DNA from 4 places in the Sporomusa termitida genome. Region 3 is predicted to be linked to each of the others. Evidence: riboswitches for the same ligand, from Rfam matches in the RefSeq annotation. Region 3 holds a riboswitch; each other region holds the start of a gene.
What was found. Region 3 has a riboswitch for cobalamin ahead of SPTER_RS17570 (TonB-dependent receptor). Riboswitches for the same ligand answer to the same signal wherever they lie in the genome.
Positions count from the first base shown of each region.

Region 1 (4,821 bases), 1.9 Mb from region 3:
TACCAATCAGGCTTTATATCTGCAGGATATTTATCATGTTACTGATAAACTGATTATTACTCCCGGGCTCAGATATGACCACCATAGTAAATTCGGCGGTCAGACAACGCCTAAACTGAATGCCAGCTATAGTGTGGATAATACCACTGATGTCTATGTTGCTTATAACCGGGTATTTAATGCCCCTAACTTAGATGACTTATATTATTATTCTCCTCCGGGAGATTCTTGGGGAGGAATGGTTGGCAATCCAGACTTAAAGCCGGAAAGCGGGCATGTGATTAGTGCCGGTGTGAATAAAAAAATCAGTGATGCCACCCTTTTGAAGCTGTATTATTTTGCAAGTAAGTTATCTGATGCTATTGCCTGGAAAGCAGATGATCCAAATGATTATTTAACAGATTACCGGCCACAGAACATCGATAAGCAAAAAAAACGTGGTTTTGAGATTGATCTTCATCATAAGATTTCAGAGAAATATTATACCGAAGTAGGTTACTCTCATGTTCATATTGAAAATAATTCAGATGGTGCAGGTTATGTTGTTGATTCTACTAACAGTCAGCCCAATGGTTACCGTGTAAAATTGGGCTATAGCAGTGATCAATGGAATTTCAATATTAATGGGCAAGGCGTTTCCGGGCGTGATACCAGCCGGTTTATAGAACGGGGTCACTGGGTTTGGAATATGGCGGTTAATTATAAAATGAATGATAGTGCCGATATATATATGAATGCTTTTAATATCACTAATGAAGCTTATGAGTTACTTTCCGGCGGGACGAACAATAGTCGGGGCAATTACCCAATGGCAGCCCGCAATGTTCAACTGGGTGTAAAGTATTCATTCTAAGATGTTTGACAACTCCTGTCACAAATGGTATTATTAACATGTATATAATATTCAGACATTATAATTGAATATGAATGAGTTAGGTGCCCTTAATGGGCTTAATAGGGAAGCCGGTTAAAAACCGGCGCGGTCCCGCCACTGTAATGGGGAGCAAAACCAAGATATGCCACTGAGACATAACCGTCTTGGGAAGGTTTGGTGGAGTGATGAGCCAGAGCCAGGAGAACTGCCTAGCTGACAGTCACCGTTTTACCCACGAGCGATGGGGAGGGGATTACAGTCGCACCGGCTTGCTGTGGCATTAAATGTCAGGTTAGTTTTGTGTTTTGCTGCTAAATTCACTCCTGGTCAACGACCAGGAGTTTTTATTAAGTGCGCTGTAAAGGTTCTCCCGGCTGCCGTGGCAGCCGGGTATTTTATTTCAATTCATTTTTCGGGAAAGGGAGAGGGCGAAATGATAAAAACAAGAGATGATGTATCTAAACTGACGATAACCAGGATGGCAATCTATTATAATGCCCTGAAAAGAATGTTGGAGGATGGAGAAACAATGTGCCTGTCCAGCCAAATAGGCCAGCATACCGGCATAAGTTCTTCAATAATACGCAAAGACCTATCTTCTTTCGGCGAGTTCGGCACTAAGGGGGTCGGTTACAGGATTGATTTTCTGCTCCGGTGGATTGGTGAGATCCTGGGCTACAATACTGTTTGGAATACAATTGTAGTCGGCATGGAGATGCCCTTATTATCAATAAGCTGTTATCAGAATTTCTTGCCGCCCGGCTTCCGGATCGCTGCGGTTTTAGATATGGATGAGCGGAATTACGGCGCCATGATCCCTGAATTGGGCTTATCCCTTGAATCCATCCGGAATCTGGAGGCTGTGGTATTTAAGAAGCAGGTGAGTATCGGGTTGGTGGCGGTGCAGCCTGAACAGGCCCAGTTTGTTACTGACAGGCTTGTTGCTGCCGGTGTTGCCGGTATAGCCAACTTCACCCAGACTCAGGTAACAGTACCTGAAAGCATTGCCCTGACCCAGATTAATGCCGGACCGATGATCAGTCAGCTTTCGTATGATCTGGCCCGTTCTGTACCTGTTCTGCAGTCCATCGTTTAGGTGGCGGATTGGCTAGAAATCCCGGTTGCTAAGGCGGCTAGGATTTTCCTGTGTCTGCCTGGAAAGCGAGGGACCTGAGGGCCTTTGTTGGGGCCGGATAAAATTCGCTATTTTCTGTATAAATCAGGATGTGTTTGACAATAGCTGATAGCGGATGCTATTATTGGTAATAAATATAGCTGTTTTTCTGAATATAATTAAATATTAGGAGCCAGGTGCCTTAAAGGGCTTAATAGGGAAGTACGGTTAAATGCCGGCGCGGTCCCGCCACTGTAATGGGGAGTTAGCCTAAGATATGCCACTGAGACGCAAGCGTCTTGGGAAGGTTTGGGTGTAACGATGAACCAGAGTCAGGAGAACTGCCTGTCTGTCAATCACCGTTTTTACTCACGAGCGATGAGGAGGGGATTTAGAAGAGCTGTATTTGGCTAATTGTTGACGATTATCTGAATTGATTTCTTCTGAACAGAACCCTCCCGGCCTGCGCCAGAGAGGGCTTTTATTTTTGTAATACATATGTGGGAGATTATGAGGAGGCAACAAATATGGAGCAAGAGCAAAACAATTCATCAAAAAAGGCTATTGTCGTTGTTAGTTTTGGCACTTCTTATCAGGACACCCTAAAACTGAACATTGAAACTATCGAAAATAAAATCCGGGACAATTTTCCGGAATATGTGGTGCGGCGGGCTTTTACCTCCCGTACGGTTATCAAGCGTTTAGCCGCTGACGGTGTCCGGGTTGATAATGAAATCCAGGCCCTGAAACGTCTGCAGGATGAAGGCTATCAGGAAGTGTATCTCCAGCCCTTGCATGTAGTGGCTGGGGCCGAATATGAAAAAATCAAGGTCCTTGTTGCCCATTACGCTCATGCCCAAGAAAAAGCTTTCGAAAAAATCCGTTTGGGCCGGCCTTTGTTGTATTGTATGGGGCAGGAGGATCATCCCGATGACTACGAAATTGCCATTAATGCGTTAAGAACGCAGCTGCCGGCCGATGATGGAGCCAGCGCTGTTGTGCTTATGGGCCATGGCGGCATGCATCCGGCTAATGCTGCTTACTCGGTGTTACAGCTAAAATTAAAGGATGCAGGCTTAAAGAATGTTTTTGTGTATACTGTCGAAGGCTTTCCGCCTCTAAACCGTATAATTGACAACCTGAAACAGCAGCAGGTAAAGAAAGTTACCCTGATGCCATTTTTGCTGGTGGCTGGTGATCATGCAACCAACGACATGGCCGGGGATGAGGAAGATTCGGCGAAGTCGCAGTTGTTAGCGGCCGGCTTCAGTGTTGATGTATATTTCCATGGGTTAGGGGAGAATGCAGCCATTCAGGATATCTATGTAAGCCATCTCCGCGCTACTATTGCCCATCCGCCCCATGGTCACCGCCATGCCTGCGGTAAAAGTCACGGTCACCGACACGGGCAGTCATAATACAACTAAATACAGCTGAGACAGGTGCCCTGCGGGGCTTAATAGGGAAGTCCGGTGAAAAACCGGCGCGGTCCCGCCACTGTAATGAGGAGCAATTTCAATTATGCCACTGCGACGCCGCCGAAGGAGGCTAGTGCCGGACACCCGGAATGTGTCGACGGTGCGTCAAACAAGTCGTGGGAAGGTTTGGAGGAGCGATGAGCCAGAGCCAGGAGAACTGCCTGTTTGACAATCACCGGTTGACCTACGAGCGATGGGGAGGGGGATTTTTTGCGATAACGCTTATTTAAGCGGCAATGAACTCCTGAGTTGAGCATAGGAGTTCATTTTTATTTACTGAGTCATCCTGGAATCCCCCGGTTTTTGAGTCTACCAGAATTTATAAATAAATTCTGTGGACATAAGAACGACTATACCCTAAAGGACACAAGCGGCTTCTGCCGTCGTCCTAAAGGACTTGCACAAGCCATGTCTTTTCTTATCCTGATAGAAAGTATAATTTTCTTTGGATAAGGGCAGCATCGGCTTCCGCTTTCGCCAAAGGCTCGGCGCAAGCCGTGTTTTCTTATGAATTGATTGAGAGAGGAATACAAGAAAAACAATGAAAAAAATTGCGTTTTATGGCAAAGGCGGGATTGGGAAATCGACAACCGCTGCCAATGTATCGGCGGCTCTGGCTGAACAGGGTCAGGCTGTGTGCCAGATTGGCTGTGATCCGAAAAACGATTCTACCAGACTGCTGCTTGGCAGCACGTGCAAGCAAACAGTGCTCGATATGGTCAGAAAATATGGTGATGATGTAACCACCAGTCATGTGGTCCATAACGGTTTCCAGGGTGTTAAATGTGTGGAGGCCGGCGGTCCGGAGCCGGGGGTAGGCTGCGCCGGCCGCGGGATTATTGTCGCTTTGGAGAAGCTTAAAGCCCTGCAGTCGATTGCAGAAGATCATATTATCTTATATGACGTACTGGGCGATGTGGTGTGCGGGGGTTTTGCCGTACCCATTCGTGAAGGCTATGCTACGGATATCTATATTGTCTCCTCCGGTGAGTTGATGTCGCTGTATGCTGCCAATAATATTGCCAAAGGGGTAGCAAGGTTTGCCGGCCGTGGCCAGGCCCGGCTTGGCGGTATTATTGGCAACAGCCGTAACATCATGCATGAGCAGGCTTTATTGGAAGAGTTTGCCGCTAAACTGAATACCCGCCTGGTTGCTTTTATCCCCCGGGAGCAGACTGTTCATCAGGCTGAAATTCGCCGGCAGACTGTTATTGAATGGAAGCCGGACTCGCCTCAGGCCGCTGTGTACCGGCAACTGGCCACGCTGATCATGGGCAACAGGGAATTGTCTATCCCAACGCCGCTGGAGTTTGAAGACCTTGAGGAGCTGGTGTTACGCTATGGTGAAGAGTAAG
Region 1 covers NZ_CP036259.1:400,921-405,741, forward strand. Annotated here, with positions in the region: gene SPTER_RS01780 (TonB-dependent receptor plug domain-containing protein) at 1-853, shown strand, start outside; cobalamin riboswitch at 918-1,101, shown strand; gene SPTER_RS01785 (redox-sensing transcriptional repressor Rex) at 1,308-1,970, shown strand; cobalamin riboswitch at 2,167-2,351, shown strand; gene SPTER_RS01790 (sirohydrochlorin cobaltochelatase) at 2,516-3,406, shown strand; cobalamin riboswitch at 3,412-3,645, shown strand; gene SPTER_RS01795 (nucleotide-binding protein) at 4,008-4,820, shown strand; gene SPTER_RS01800 (nitrogenase component 1) at 4,807-4,821, shown strand, end outside.
Region 1: another riboswitch for cobalamin. It lies ahead of SPTER_RS01790 (sirohydrochlorin cobaltochelatase); the one in region 3 lies ahead of SPTER_RS17570 (TonB-dependent receptor).

Region 2 (4,821 bases), 1.8 Mb from region 3:
GTTCTCCCGGTAAACAGTAAGCCACTCTTCCCTGGTTATACCGCCATAACAGTCCCTGATAGCAGCCTCATTGCCAAACTGCTTTAATAATGCACACTGATCGCCACGCCAAAAATCGAGCCACCAGGGCCAGAAGCGGAGATGAACGCCATGGATCCATTCTTTTTTATGGAGAGTTTCATCCAACGGCCCGCAAAACATCATCTCAATGCCGTCTAAATGGTGACAATGCAAAAATCTCTGCAGACATTCCCCATTATTGTTGATGAGATCATTATCAGTCGTATAGTTTGACAAATTTACAAGCTGTAGCATATGTACATCCTTTACTGTGCCGGAAGAAGAAAGATGCCGCCTGCGAAAGGTTGGCATCTGCCTCTAAAGCTTTTATTTTTTAGCTACTCGATGGCGTAAGCCGGTAAGCATATGACTTAGACTCAGCCCTTACCCGCTGATAAGGGCAACCGCACACTTTTGCTCTGCGCTCTGTTTAACGTCAATGTTTCATATGTTTTCAGGATGGAAGTATTACCACTAGGTACACAGTCCGATAACCTGTAACAACCTCGCGCTGACCAATTAAGTTTGTCAACCGGCCAATTAGCTGGAACATATTGTGACACTTCATTTCCCTCCTTAAACCGTCCCCCGCATGGTCAGGGCCTACGGGGGTATAGCTACAATATGGCAATAAAAAAATCCTGGTACTTAATACCAGGAGTGAATTCAGCAGATCGCTAACTTCTTGAGTATACCCGAGAAGATACGCGCTTAACTGTAATCCCCTCCCCATACCTCGTGGGTCTCTAACGGCGATTGTCAGCTAGGCAGTTCTCCTGGCTCCGGCTCATCGCTTGCTTAAACCTTCCCGGGAATCTTATCCCCAGTGGCATATCTTAAGCTTGCTCCCCGTTACAGTGGCGGGACCGCGCCGGTTTCTCACCGGTCTTCCCTATTAAGCCCATTGGGCACCCAACTCAACAGTATTAAATTACAAAACAGGTTCGATTTTAGTTTATCGAACAGTAAGAAGCTTGTCAATAGTTTCCGCGGGATTTTGCATATATTCCAACAATCCGTAATTTTCAGATATTTTTTTCTTTTTTGCTTGCATCAGGAAGACAATAACCTGCTTGTATTATTTATGCTGCTTTTTATATGCAAAGCAAAACACATCTCCAAAAAACATTGGAGATGTGTTTTTACAGTTTGCCTGTTTTTAATGGTTTTTAGCTTCAGGATTATTAAGTTCATCAATCGCATCTTTTATATGTTGAACATAGATATCCTGGATTTTTTCATTTTCGCCTAAGCCATGGATATAGGTGTCAACTTTAATACCGGCGGCAATAAGCTGAGTTTTGTGGGAATCACTTTCGTCACCGGCCATATCATTGACGGCATGATCGCCGGCTACCAGCATTAACGGCATCAGGGTTACTTTTTTGACTTTATTGGCTTTCAGCTTGTCAATCGTACCTTCCAGGGTAGGATAGCCTTCTACAGTATAAACATATACATTTTTATAGCCTGCATCCTGTAGTTTTTCCTGCAGGGCAGGATAGGTAGCAGTGGCAGGGTGGAGCCCGCCGTGGCCCAGCAGCAGGACAGCTTCATTCTTCTTAAGTTTCGGGTATTGGGTTGCTAATGCTTCGACTACTGCCTGATAATCATCGGTGGTGTCTTCCTGGCCCATATAGTAAAGCAGGGGTCTGCCAATTGTAAGCTTTTCAAAGGTTTTAGCCGCTTGCGCATGGGCCACCGCACTTTTAATCAGCTCATATTCTTCACCGGCGGTAATTTGCATAGGTTGTACAATAACTTCAGTAAAGCCTTCGGCTTTGAGGCGGTCAAGCGCTTGTTTCTCAGTATCAATCTTGATACCGTCACGTTCGGCTAATCTTTTAATGATAATCCGGGAGCTAAATGCCCGGCGCACTTCATAATCAGGGAATTCAGCCTGTATTTTATTTTCAACTGCTTCAATAGTTGCTTTCAGTGTGTCGTGGTAGGTTGTACCAAAACTCACAACCAAAATAGCCTTTTTACCAGCCGCAGCCGGTGCAGCCGCAGCCAGCGACGGGATCAGGCTGACGCAACCAAATACGGCCAGCATACAGATCGTGGTAAGTAAGGAAAAAATTTTTTTCATAAATAAAACAACTCCTTTAAATTTTACATAACGAATGCCTGGAGAAAATCCCCGCAATTCTTCACCTGCTGATTACCTCATAGGCAGCCTCCTCACTGCAATAAAATATTTATATGATAGTAAAACTGTAAAAAGAAAGGTCTGCTAGAGACCCGCGCCAATGCGCAATTCAAAAGGAGCGTTGAGAAGAATGTCATTAAATTAAAACTCCCAACCGTTAAAGTTGGGAGTAATAAACAGTAGTCTTATAAAAAAACTCCTGGCTGTTAACCAGGAGTGAATTAAGCCAGATACGCTATTTTATGCCAGCGTCTACTGTAATCCCCTCCCCATGCCTCGTGGGTAATAAACGGCGATTGTCAAATAGGCAGTTCTCCTGACTCCGGCTCATGGCTCACTTAAACCTTCCCAAGACAAATGCTCAGTGGTATATCTTAAGCTAGCTCCCCGTTACAGTGGCGGGACCGCGCCGGCATTAAACCGGACTTCCCTATTAAGCCTTTAGGCACCTATTTCAAACATATTAAGTTGTCCTCTGTGAAATTAGCATAACACCTCAAGAAATGATTGTCAATCCTTAAAAAATGATTGTCTGCAATTATCACTCTATTCTAAATTTATCATGCGGCAGCATCCGCCACTAAAGGCCTGTTATGCCAAATCGATCCATCATTTTACATCCAGCGACTTATAATAAAGACGCTTACTTTCATACATGCGTTTATCAGCCTCCTGAATCAGGCATTCCAGACTGACTTCGCTGCTCGCGGCGGCGCCAATGCTGACACTGAGAGTCAAATCAGCATACACATTAGCAACAATGCCCGGTTGCCACCATTTGCTATTGCGTTGTATCCGCTTAATAATAATCTGTGCTTCCGGGAGAGAAACCCCCGGCAGCAGCACAACAATCTCATCACCACCATAGCGAAAAGCGCGGTCGTCACTGCTGATACTATTTTTCACAACCTGAGCAGCAGCCTTAATTAACATATCACCGGCCACATGCCCATATTGGTCATTGACAAGCTTTAGGCCATTAATGTCAATCATCAGCAGTGTAACCGGCGCCGGCTGCTCTGCGGCCTGCCGGCACTGCTCTGCAAAAAACCGGTCAAAGGAATGGCGGTTCAGTAAGCCTGTCAATTTATCATACTCGGCCAGGTACTGGACTTCCTCGTGCAGGCGGGCATTCCTAATCGCAATCGCAGTCTGGCTGGCCAGTGCTTCCAGAAGCTCCAGCCGTTCCTGCGACTCCTCACCCGGACTGGTTCTTTCAATATATAATATCCCCAGTAAATCACGCCGGTAGATAAGCGGGACATAATATTTTGCCAGCTTGCCCTGTTCATCAGCAGCCATGACTGTCCGCAAAGTACTGTAAACCTGGTTTGCCGCCTCACGGTAACCCTCCTGGCCTTCAATCGGCTCACTGCGGCTGTACTCATGCGTATGCATAGCCGGGATACCGTCGTTGGTTTCACTTGATAAATAAATTTCGGCCTTGTTAACCACCATCGTCTTTCTTATAATCCTCAGGATGCCGTCAATGATCTCGGCAATACTTAACGAGGAGGTGATGATCTGGGCTGCCTGATACAAGGCGGCCTGCCTTTCCAGGGCGGCATTCAGACTGCGGGCCACTTTCTCCCGCTCGGTCACATCAATTGTGACCAAAACAGTGCCGATAAACTTACCACTGGCATCCGTTACCCGTGAATACCGGTTCTCAATAAACCGCCCATTACGGCCCATTAGGCGATACCATGCCTTTTTTTTACCAGCCCGCAGCTGCCCCAGCTTGTCCTCGAGAATTTTTCGCCGGTGCTGGGGATAACTGTCTAAAAAGTTTTTACCTAATAAAGTACCTTCAGGCAATTGCCGTATCTGCTCTGCACAGGCATTACAAAATACAACTGTATTGTTTTTATCCAAACAAATGACCCCTAAATTTGCTATATTCTCCAGGTAATGCCCAACACTGCCGGCAGATAAAACCAGCTGCTGCTTTTCCTGTCTCGCTGCCTGGCCGGCGCCCATCCTGCCGGCAGCAAACATAGCCGGTTCTAATGCCAAAAAGGCTTTTACCAGAGCCCGGTCGAACTGACTGTCAGCCGCCCGTTCCAGCTCACCCATAGCTTCATGCCAGCTTCTTACCTGCTGATAATTCTGGATTGTCGTCATAACATCAACGGCTTCGGCAATATGAATGATCCTGGCTGGCAAGGGGATTTCCAAGGCTTTGAGTTTATTGGGGTAGCCATTGCCATCATAACGCTCGTGATGGTGCAGTACCCCGGCAATAAGCTCCCGCAGCTCTTTGGATCGCAGCAGCATCTGGCTGCCATAGACCGGATGGCGCTCCATTTCATTCCGGTCATACGGATCATAAGTACCCTGTTTATATAAAACCTTGATCGGTACATTTATTTTACCAATATCATGCAGCAACGCCATTGCACCAATATTCACAATCTCAGTATCACGGCAGCCGGTCGCTTGGGCCAGCCTAACCGCATAATATGCCACCCTTTGCGAGTGGTTAAATACAAAATTAAACTGATGGGATAAGATGGACAGATAGAAATTAAAATCTTCCCGTTGTCCCCACTCTTGATAAACGCACTTTAATAGTCCGTTGTCCTGTGTGGTAAAACTCATCTTCGCAC
Region 2 covers NZ_CP036259.1:351,721-356,541, reverse strand. Annotated here, with positions in the region: gene SPTER_RS01650 (TIM barrel protein) at 1-315, opposite strand, end outside; cobalamin riboswitch at 810-991, opposite strand; gene SPTER_RS01645 (sirohydrochlorin cobaltochelatase) at 1,220-2,152, opposite strand; cobalamin riboswitch at 2,502-2,680, opposite strand; gene SPTER_RS01640 (diguanylate cyclase domain-containing protein) at 2,822-4,813, opposite strand.
Region 2: another riboswitch for cobalamin. It lies ahead of SPTER_RS01645 (sirohydrochlorin cobaltochelatase); the one in region 3 lies ahead of SPTER_RS17570 (TonB-dependent receptor).

Region 3 (4,821 bases):
GGTAATATACATCGCCGGTGCCGGTAGGCGAATCGTTCTTGGTCCACTGCTTGGTACGCATATAGGTACCTGCCAGATTCATATCCCATTTGCTCCAACTGAAATTGCCCTGCAATTCCGCACCGTTGACCCGCCCCTTGTGCGCATTGGTATAAGACCAATAATTATAGCCAAAGCGGTAGAGCTGGAGTATATTTTTCGAATCGCGACCGAAATAGGTCAGTTGCACCTTGGAGGAGTCGGCGCCCAGCAGTTTTCCGTCCCAGCTGGCCGACAAATCCCACTGGGTTCCTTCCTCGGGTACCGGGAATATGCTTTGACCAGCGTACTTGGGGTCGTTATAAGCATTAGGCCGGGGCAGAATGCCGCCGCCGTCGCCAGCAATCTCATACAGGTTGAGCAGCCGGTAGTAGGTGCCATATGTGGAACGCAGGGTTAGATGATCGTCCACCTGCTTTTTCAGCGCCACCTGCCAGGTGACCTTATCATTAACCTGGGAATCTTCCTGATCGACCCATTTATTTAAGTCAGATTTTCCCAGCGCCCTGCCCATAACGTTGGAATAATTGTAGCGAATACTGGGAGTCAGCCAGAGATCGGCCGCCTGGTTGAGGGTAATGGTATCCTGCAATTGGAGATTGAACAGCGTCTGTTCATAATATGTCCGAAACCTCTCGCGATTGGTAAGACTAGGTTCAAAGTCATATTTGTCCATCCGGCTGCCATCAACATCCATTTTCTCCTTGGACCAGTTGGCCAGAAATTCGAGCAGGTGCTTGTCGCTGGTTTTATAAGTACCGTCAATGGCCCCGCCAAGCCGTTGGGAATCATAGGCGCTCCATTCGCTAAATACTGCCGGCATGGAATTAAATTTCAGATAGTCCGGGTTGCGGTAACGCTTATCCTGGTCCAGGTAATTGACCTGCCAGCCCCATTCCAGGTTGCCGTCCGTATCCCGCCGGCCCACCAGCACATCCTTGGTGGTTAGTTCCTGTCTCTTGTGTTCGATCTGGTCAGGCAGGTCGATAAGGGAGTACGTAGGATTTGAAATATCCCCGGTAAGAAACATCTTTCGCGGCATGCCCCGGTCAATTTTTTTCCAGCTGCCCTTGACCAGCCAGTGGTCGTCCTGCCATTTGATAATGGCGTCGGTGTTTTTATAGTCGTTATTGCGGCGGTAACGTATGTCATCCGCAAGTTCCGGGTGTGCGGCCTTTTGTTCATCCCACCACTTTTGTTTAAAATCAGGATCATAACCAAACCAATCATTAGCAGAAAGCAGATAATTAAGTGTCTCTGTATCATAGCCTGCAGCTATGCCCGCATTCATAAGTGCATTATAAAATGGACTACCTGCTGTAGTTGCTTGTTGAACCTCTTCTAATGACGTAAAAGGCTCCCAACCTATATTTAAACCTAAACCATACTGACTATCTTGCAACGTATCAAGGCTCGCATTATAATTCTGAAGCATTGTAACCGTCAACTGCTCATACTGCTGGACTATCTGGTCATACCCTGCTTTGACGCCAGGATTCTTATAGCGGAAATCGCCGTCACTCTGGTCGCGGTTGATACCGATCATCAGGCTACCCTTTCCCAGCGGCTGGGTGATCTCCAGGCCTACGGTATTACCGCCCCAAGAGCTTTTGCCGACCTGGGCCGAGATATTAGCCTTGTCCGGCTTCTTGGTAACGATGTTAATAACGCCGCCCATATAGGTGCCGCCGAACCGGGCCGGGATATAGCCGCGATAAACCTCAATCCGTTCAACATTATGGATGGGAATAGTCGAGATGTCCATGGCGGCATCACCACCCAAATTAGAGAGCACCCCGTCCACAAAAACCCCTACCTGGGCTGCCGTGCTGCCGCGAACGGTCACGGTGGTGTACTGGCCCTTGCCGGATACATAGCGGACATGGACGCCAGGCACATCTTTCAAGAGTTCCGGCAATGTCTTTTGCTCGCCTTTGTAATCATCAGGCCGGATAATAGTCACCGTCCCCGGTGACAGCTTGGCCTCCCAGTCGGGGCGTTTGGCCTCAACCGTAACCGCCTCCAGGGCATAGTCCTGGGCGGAGCCGGCATCGGCGTCCACAGTTTCCCCGGTTGCCGGTGACGTCTTGCCGCCGGCTGCGGCCGCCTGGGCAAGGCCGCTGTAGTCCGGGGTCAGGCTGAAGGCCAGGGTACAGGCGATCCCCATCGCCAGGGCTTGTTTGGACAATTTACGTTGTTTCACTGCAAATCTCTCCTCATATGTCTTACTCTTTTCTGAAAAAATTGCTGAGAATGGTAGCCCGATTTAGCTGTTGCTTACTTCTTACCCTCCCCTCGTACCGATTGCCTGATCTTCCCCTGTCGCTCGCAGGGTTGGCGAAGACCGTCCTTACAGGCAGTTCTCCTGACTCCAGTTCATCATCAGCCCGGCCTTCCCGGAAATTTCCTCCAGTGGCGTCTGCGGACTGACTCCTTGTTACAGTGGCGGGACCGCGCCGGCTTCAACCGGACTTCTCTATTAAACCCTCTGCAGGGCACCTGTACGCAGTGAAATACGGCCAAATAAAAAATGGATTTCTCATATAGTCATCCAGGAGCGTTGACTACATGGGAAATCCATTTACCCTCGTTTTATCAGCAGACTTACTGCTATAAACCAAGAACAGACTACCGCACATAATCCCCTACCCATCGCTCGCAGGTCACCGGTGATCGTTGTATAGGCAGTTCTCCTGACTTCTGGTTCATGGCGCCTCCAAACCTTCCCACGACAGTTGTCCGCATCGCAGTGGCATATCCTGGATTTGCTCCCCATTACAGTGGCGGGACCGTGCCGGTTTTGCACCGGACTTCCCTATTAAGCCCCGTAGGGCACCTATACCTGGCAATTATAAAATTGTCTGACTCAGGCTGCCAGCCTTGGCAGCTTACCGCTTCTAAACGGGTTAGTACGGATTGCTCAGATAATTACAGGCTCTTACCGGCCGGCCCTGGAAATACTGGAGCAGCTCGCCGGGTTTTGCCAGCCAGTTGAGCCGGCGGTACTCCCACACCCAGGGTACGGTAACCTTAACCTCATTATAGCTGTCAAACGCACCCCAGCGGGCAAAGACCCGGCCCTGGCCAATATCCTGACGCCGTTCCCATAACTGGGTCAGCGGTACCAGCCGGTAACCGCCATGGGCCCCGCCCGGCAGGACTTTGCTTATCGGCCCGGCCGGCTTGTCACCGGCCGGGATCTCATAGATGCCGGCCGCCGGCAACCCCTGTCGGCTCCGGCCGGCAACGGTAATCTCATGGCAGCCGGGCCGGATATTCAGTACCGGGTGCCGGCCTTCCAGGCGCACCTGCGCGCCCGGCCACTGCCGCCATTTTTTATTACTGTGGGTCAGCAGCATATCAAGCCGCCCGGTCTGATCAGGCGTTTTGGCCACCGCCAGCAGCACCCCGGTCAGATCATGCTCATGCTCGGCCCGGCCTGTGTAACGCGGGTAATACTGATAGTAGCCGATAAAATAGTGGGTGTCGCTTTCCACCACCGAATAATACATAACCCGCTCCAGGGGATAAAACAGCAGGTTATACCAGTTATTATTGAGCCGCCAGTCGCGGTCGTAATTGACCAGCGTAAATATATCTTGCTGAGCGGTGAGGCCATTACTGTTGTCGGTCTGGCAAATAACCGGCGACCACCGGCTGGCAATGTCCGCTGCCGGCACCGCCGCAACCGGCAAGGGGAAAAACAGGAAACTATATAAAAGCAGTAGGAAGACTTTACTTTTTGTTATATACCGTGACTTCATCAATTTGATAGACCTCCATATTCCAGGTGCCGCCGCGGGGAGGCGACTGGACAAAAACGCCCTGCCCCACAAACGAGACAAGATTGCCTGTTGCCAAAGCAGTTTCCAGCAGGCTTTGCAGCCTTTGCTCGGCCGACCGGATCACAATGCTTTTCCCGGGGGTATCACGGAGATCAATCACGGCATAGAAGCTATTGGCAGGGGCATAACAGTTTATCAGGGCGACATGACCATACAAATGAACGGCCGGCGGCATTAAGACAACGCCGATAACAGGCTGCGGCCCAGCGGCGGCAAAACCGGTCTGAACAAACGTTATATAGAAAAATACTATCAACAGGAACAGTCGGCTCGCCCGCACTAGGTACCTCATGATGTTGCTCCTCCTGCTTATATTAATCAATTATCTTTGGCGTCAGCATAATGACCAGTTCCGTCTCCGTCACCTGCTTGGAGCTGGAGTGAAACAGCCCTCCCACTAGCGGCAGCTGCCCTAATATCGGTACTTTAAAGGTATCGCTGGTCTCCTGGCGCTGAATCAGGCCGCCCAGCACAATGGTTACACCACTTTTAACCCTTAGGGTCGCATCCGCCTGGCGGGTACGGATATTGGGGTTGCCATTTTTCGTGGTATCGGTCTTATTGCTCACTTCGGGCTGAATGCGGGTGGTAATAAAGCCGTCTTTGTTGACAGTGGGCGTTACCTCCAGCTTAATGCCGACATCCACATAAATCACGGAGATGATGGGGATGCTGCTTGTCGTCGGCTGCTGGCTCTCAACCGCCAGCTTGTCCCCGATCAGAATCTTGGCTGTTACCCCGTCTAAGGTCGCAATCCGCGGGCTGGCCAGCAGCCGGCCTTTTTTGTTCTCGAGCAGGTGATTGACAACCCCCTGCAGATTTACCCCGTATTTCCCGGTACCGATCCTAAATTGCAGGTCCTCATAGATAATGGGGGCGGCAGGCAGCTTAAATGATGCCCCCCAGTCGACACCAAGGTTGGACAAATCATCGCGGT
Region 3 covers NZ_CP036259.1:3,732,697-3,737,517, forward strand. Annotated here, with positions in the region: gene SPTER_RS17570 (TonB-dependent receptor) at 1-2,206, opposite strand, end outside; cobalamin riboswitch at 2,378-2,557, opposite strand; cobalamin riboswitch at 2,706-2,894, opposite strand; gene SPTER_RS17575 (hypothetical protein) at 2,946-3,803, opposite strand; gene SPTER_RS17580 (hypothetical protein) at 3,775-4,176, opposite strand; gene SPTER_RS17585 (type II secretion system protein GspD) at 4,199-4,821, opposite strand, start outside.

Region 4 (4,821 bases), 1.1 Mb from region 3:
CAGACGTTTTTTTTGTTTAGTAACGTTTTATTATGCATTGGTTGCTTGGCTGGCTTTATAGCCAACATACCACTTAAAATCGTCCAAATATTGTGAAGTATATTTTTCTGATAAGCGGGCTTATTCTTAGCTGTTGTAATTAGATCAAGGAGGCTGTGTAAAATGCGATTTGCCAAAAATGAAATACCGAAAAGCACCATTAATAGGATAGCAAAATATTATGCAATTTTGCTGCAACTGCGTAGTGAAGATAAAATCATCTGTACCTCCGAAGACCTGGGACGACGCATGAGTGTTCCCTCTTCGCTTGTCCGCAAAGATCTTGGTAACTTTGGAGAGTTCGGCACAAAAGGAGTCGGTTACCGGGTTCACTACATGATATGGCGGATTGAACAGATCCTGGGTTACAGAGCTGCGTGGAATGCAGTAATCATCGGGTCGTGCATGCCGGCCTTAACCCTGCTCACAGCCAGCAGTATCTTCCCGCCGGGAATTCATATTGCCGCAGTTTGTGATCTGGAAAAAGACAATCCGGGAGTACCTGTCGGCGGCGGTTCGGAATTGGCAACCGAATCATTTGCTAATATTAACGCTATTGTTCAGCAGCGAAATATTATTATGGGTATTATGGCGGTGGAGCAAAGCAAAAGCCAGCAGGTTGCCAACAAGCTGGTAGAAGCGGGGGTTACCGGTATTGCCAATCTTTCGTCTATCCCCGTTTTAGTTCCGAAGCATATCCTGCTGGTGGAAGTGAATATTGCTTCCTGGCTAAGCCAGATTACCTATAGCTTGAATGGTATTATAAAAAACGATTTTTTGGCAGGAAAACCCTACATAGAATCTTTTTCATAATAACTTTAAATATGCAGGCTCACCTAAAATAGCTTCTTTAATTTGCTTTTTTTTATCTATATGGTGTCCACTGGATATATCAATCGAAGTACTGCCATTGGCTTTGAAATGAAAATCAACATAAAAGGCCATACCATCAGCTTCTATTTCCACGCGGTGCCGGTGCCCCCCTTTGTGAAGCAAATCCGAAACCGTAACGTCTTTGTAATGCACCGAACAAAACTTTTTAATAGCAGGAACAAGTATTTCTCTATTCAGCATTTTTTCTCTGCTCATGGTTAAATCCTCCTACTGCTCACCAGCACCCGATTCATTGCAAGAAATTCCCCGCAAATTGTACCAAAATACCTGATTGAAGTCAATGACTGCCTCTGATTTTTTCTTCGGCACTGATTGTTGATAAATGGTCGCAGACTGTCCTGTCCGGACGGTCTGCGACCATTTATTCAATATTTACCATAAGCTTGCTTTGGGCGAACTCTTTAAAAAATTCCTCAGAAACAGCCATTTGTTTGGCATCCCTGACAAGTTGGATTCTTTTCCCCATATCGGCGCAGGTACAGTCAAACGGCATAGCTTTATTACAGATCAGACATTTCATCTACCTACCTCCCCTGAAGATGTAATTCTACAATAAATTAACAAATTCCTGTACATGAAGACGTACCTTCATCTTAGCATCGAAGCGCACCCGCCCGGCAGGCGTTTTTTTGTTCCCGGTCTTATCCAGGCCGGAAACGTAGTAAAGCCCAAAGAAAAAACTGACGTGCTCGTACACGTCAGCCTCAGAGTCTGTCGCCAACCCGGACTTTGACTCACACGCTCTCGCGCCCTATCTAAAGCGAATTGCTTTACCGGCGATGCGCGTTATGGGGTCCGATTATTTACGGTTTCCCGTCCTTTTGCACTTGCTGCCAAATTCCACATAGCTTTCAAGGGCCTCGATAATCAATTGCTCCTGTGAACTGCCAGTGTCCGCTGTACCACTCTCCACAGCCTCGCTGATGATGTGCCTGATCTGGGAGGAATGATAGCCGCAAGCCAAAAGTTTCTGAGTTAACTGTTTAATTTGTTCTTGTTTCATAAATCCACTCCTATACTGCCGGACAGTGACAAGTCGCTCCTGCCTGATTGTTTTCTTGCCTTCTTTTCCTTTGCTGCCTATTCCCGTGTAAGGATAAAGCTCACAGGCGCCTGTACCCGCTATGGCAAAGCACCTGTCGGCGTTGCCTTAAGACACAATCGTGTCGTAAGGCAACTTATACAGGTATTAAAAAAAGTCCGCTATACCTTTAAAAGTCTCTATTGTACGCTCACAACCGGCAAAATAAAAAGAAGCCTCCTGTGATGACAACAATAGGAGGCTTCTGCTTTTATCCCGGAAAACTGCCGGCACAAAACATACACGTAATCCCCTCCCTATCGCTCGCAGGTCAACGGTGATTGTTGTACAGGCAGTTCTCCTGGCTCTGGATCATCGCTCCTCCAAACCTTCCCGGAACAATTATGTTCCAGTGGCATATCTTGGACTCACTCCCCATTACAGTGGCGGGACCGCGCCGGTCTTGAACCGGCTTTTCTATTATGCCCTTGCGGGCACCTGCACCGAAAATCAATTTATTTAATTTTTCTTTTAATTTATTATTTTCTAAAGCATAGCACAGACACTAAGGCTTGTCGAGAGTTTTTCTTCTGCTTATTTCGACATTTTCCACTTTACTCCGGTTAAGCTCTTACTCCCCGCTAAGTTTTATTCCTCTGTCGGTTTGTCCGGACCTGCCAGCTTATATTGATAAAAACTTAAATCCAGCCATCTGCCAAATTTATAACCGGCTTTGTGGATCGTGCCGGAAAAACAGAAGCCCATTTTTTCATGCATGGTTCTGCTGCCCAAGTTGCTGGCGTCGATGCCGGCCACCATCGTCGCATACCCCTGAGCGTTGGCAAGCTTTATCAATTCCTGCATGAGAATAGTGCCGATATGTTTTCCCCGGTGCTTATTATGGACATAGACCGAATGTTCTATTGTATACTTATAGGCCGGTTTAGCCCTAAACGGCCCAAAGGTTGCAAAGCCGACAACAAGATTGCCTTCTTCGTACACAAGCACAGGCAAACCGGCATTCACCTTATCCTCATACCATAATGTTCTCGCTGCCATGGTATAAGGTTTATAATCATAAACTGCCGTCGTATTAATGATCGCCTCATTATAAATTTCCTGGATAGCAGCTAAATCACCAGGCCCGGCACTACGAATCATAAGCACACATCCTTTTATGATAAATCTTGTTTATGGGTAAAAGTCAACCCTTAAAACCTAACCCACCCTTTTACAGGCGGTCAAAAGTTTTATGTCTTAATAATTCGCCCGGGGTCGTAAGTTTCCTGCTTATAGAGATATTTTGCGTCGATTTCCGGTCTTTTCGATCTGTATTGTATAGAGGAAACAGAAAAAAGGCCCTCAGCATCACTGGCAGGTGAAGAGGGCCGTCTATTTCGCTGTTTACCTTTCCCATAGTTCTTGAAAACACAAAACAGCAGCAGGCTGCCTTGGCCTCGTATGGATTGCGGCGATTGTCCTCCCAAGCATAGCCGTGCTTCGTTTATTTCATGGCTGCCAGCCAGGGCGTTCGCCATAGGTTTACATCACTGATATTAATAGTTTGCCCAATGGTAAAGCCGGCAAGATTCTGCGCTCTAAAATTGATCGGCGGCGCATCCTGCACAGTATTCGTTCCCGCGATCACACCGCCGATTTGCGAAGCATTGACCTGATTGTAGACCGCCAAATAATAAATAGTTCCTCCCGCCACGTTTACCGTGTCGGTAAGCGGCAATACAAACAGGCCGCCGGAAATCGTTGTTACGATATCGGTTACGCCGACCACCAAGGCGGTGGATGTTGACGTTGCCTGTAAAACAGCCATTTGAAACTGCCCAGTACCGGCACCGACCTGGATGATGTAGGCCGCTACACGCGAAAGCTCTCTCGTGTCCAAATCGCCGCCAAAAGCGATGCCCCCCAGCGCTTGATTATTGCCGCCGCCTTCATTAGGGGCAATGACTACATCAATATTTCCCAAACTAGTAGTCATAATACTTAAATCCATATCCTGCGGGCCTGAAGGTCCGGTGGGCCCGATATCGCCCGTGGCGCCGGTTGCTCCAGTGGCACCGGTTGGCCCCGTGGCCCCGGTTGCTCCGATATCACCAGTCGGACCCGTAGTGCCGGTTGCTCCCGTGGTACCAGTTGCTCCGGTAGCACCGGTTGGCCCCGTGGCCCCGGTTGCTCCGGTATCACCAGTCGGACCCGTGGCGCCGGTTGCTCCCGTGGCACCGGTTGCCCCGGTATCACCAGTCGGACCCGTGGCGCCGGTGGCGCCGGTTGCTCCCGTAGAACCGGTCGATCCGATTATGTCTGTACTAGATTCCCCGATCACAGCCAATACAGACTTGACCGGAACAAGGGCGGAATAAGCAACGCCTGCGTTGCTGTTGTTCCTTAGTTCTACAGTCACAGGCGCAACGGTAACCTCAATTATGCCGATGCCGACAACCTCGCCTGTTTTGATTGGTGAATTACCAATGATAACATCCCCCTGCGAGGAAACCAGCGCAAAGCCAACTCCATCCGTGGCGAGGGAGGACTGTGTTGCCACCCACCAGTCAAATTCATAGCGGCCCGCCTCCTGCAAGGTAATAACACCGGTGGCGTTATCGTAGCTGATATTCCCTGTTGCCACCGTCGTTGAGTCAAATAAAACCGTTGCATTTGTCGCAACTATACCTGCGGTTAAACGTTCTACTTGTAGCAATATATTACTCATACGATATTCCTTTCTTTATTTATAGAGTCCTATAGCAGTTTATGCAGGTTTAGAGCAATTTGTTTAGTGTAACGAAAGCATAGCGGCATTTAAACCGATGGCATGCGAGTAAATATATGCTATTGATCTTAAGAAACAG
Region 4 covers NZ_CP036259.1:2,642,907-2,647,727, forward strand. Annotated here, with positions in the region: gene SPTER_RS12515 (redox-sensing transcriptional repressor Rex) at 163-852, shown strand; gene SPTER_RS12520 (hypothetical protein) at 847-1,128, opposite strand; gene SPTER_RS24740 (hypothetical protein) at 1,295-1,453, opposite strand; gene SPTER_RS12525 (hypothetical protein) at 1,733-1,936, opposite strand; cobalamin riboswitch at 2,289-2,471, opposite strand; gene SPTER_RS12530 (GNAT family N-acetyltransferase) at 2,603-3,115, opposite strand; gene SPTER_RS25055 (hypothetical protein) at 3,459-4,682, opposite strand.
Region 4: another riboswitch for cobalamin. It lies ahead of SPTER_RS12525 (hypothetical protein); the one in region 3 lies ahead of SPTER_RS17570 (TonB-dependent receptor).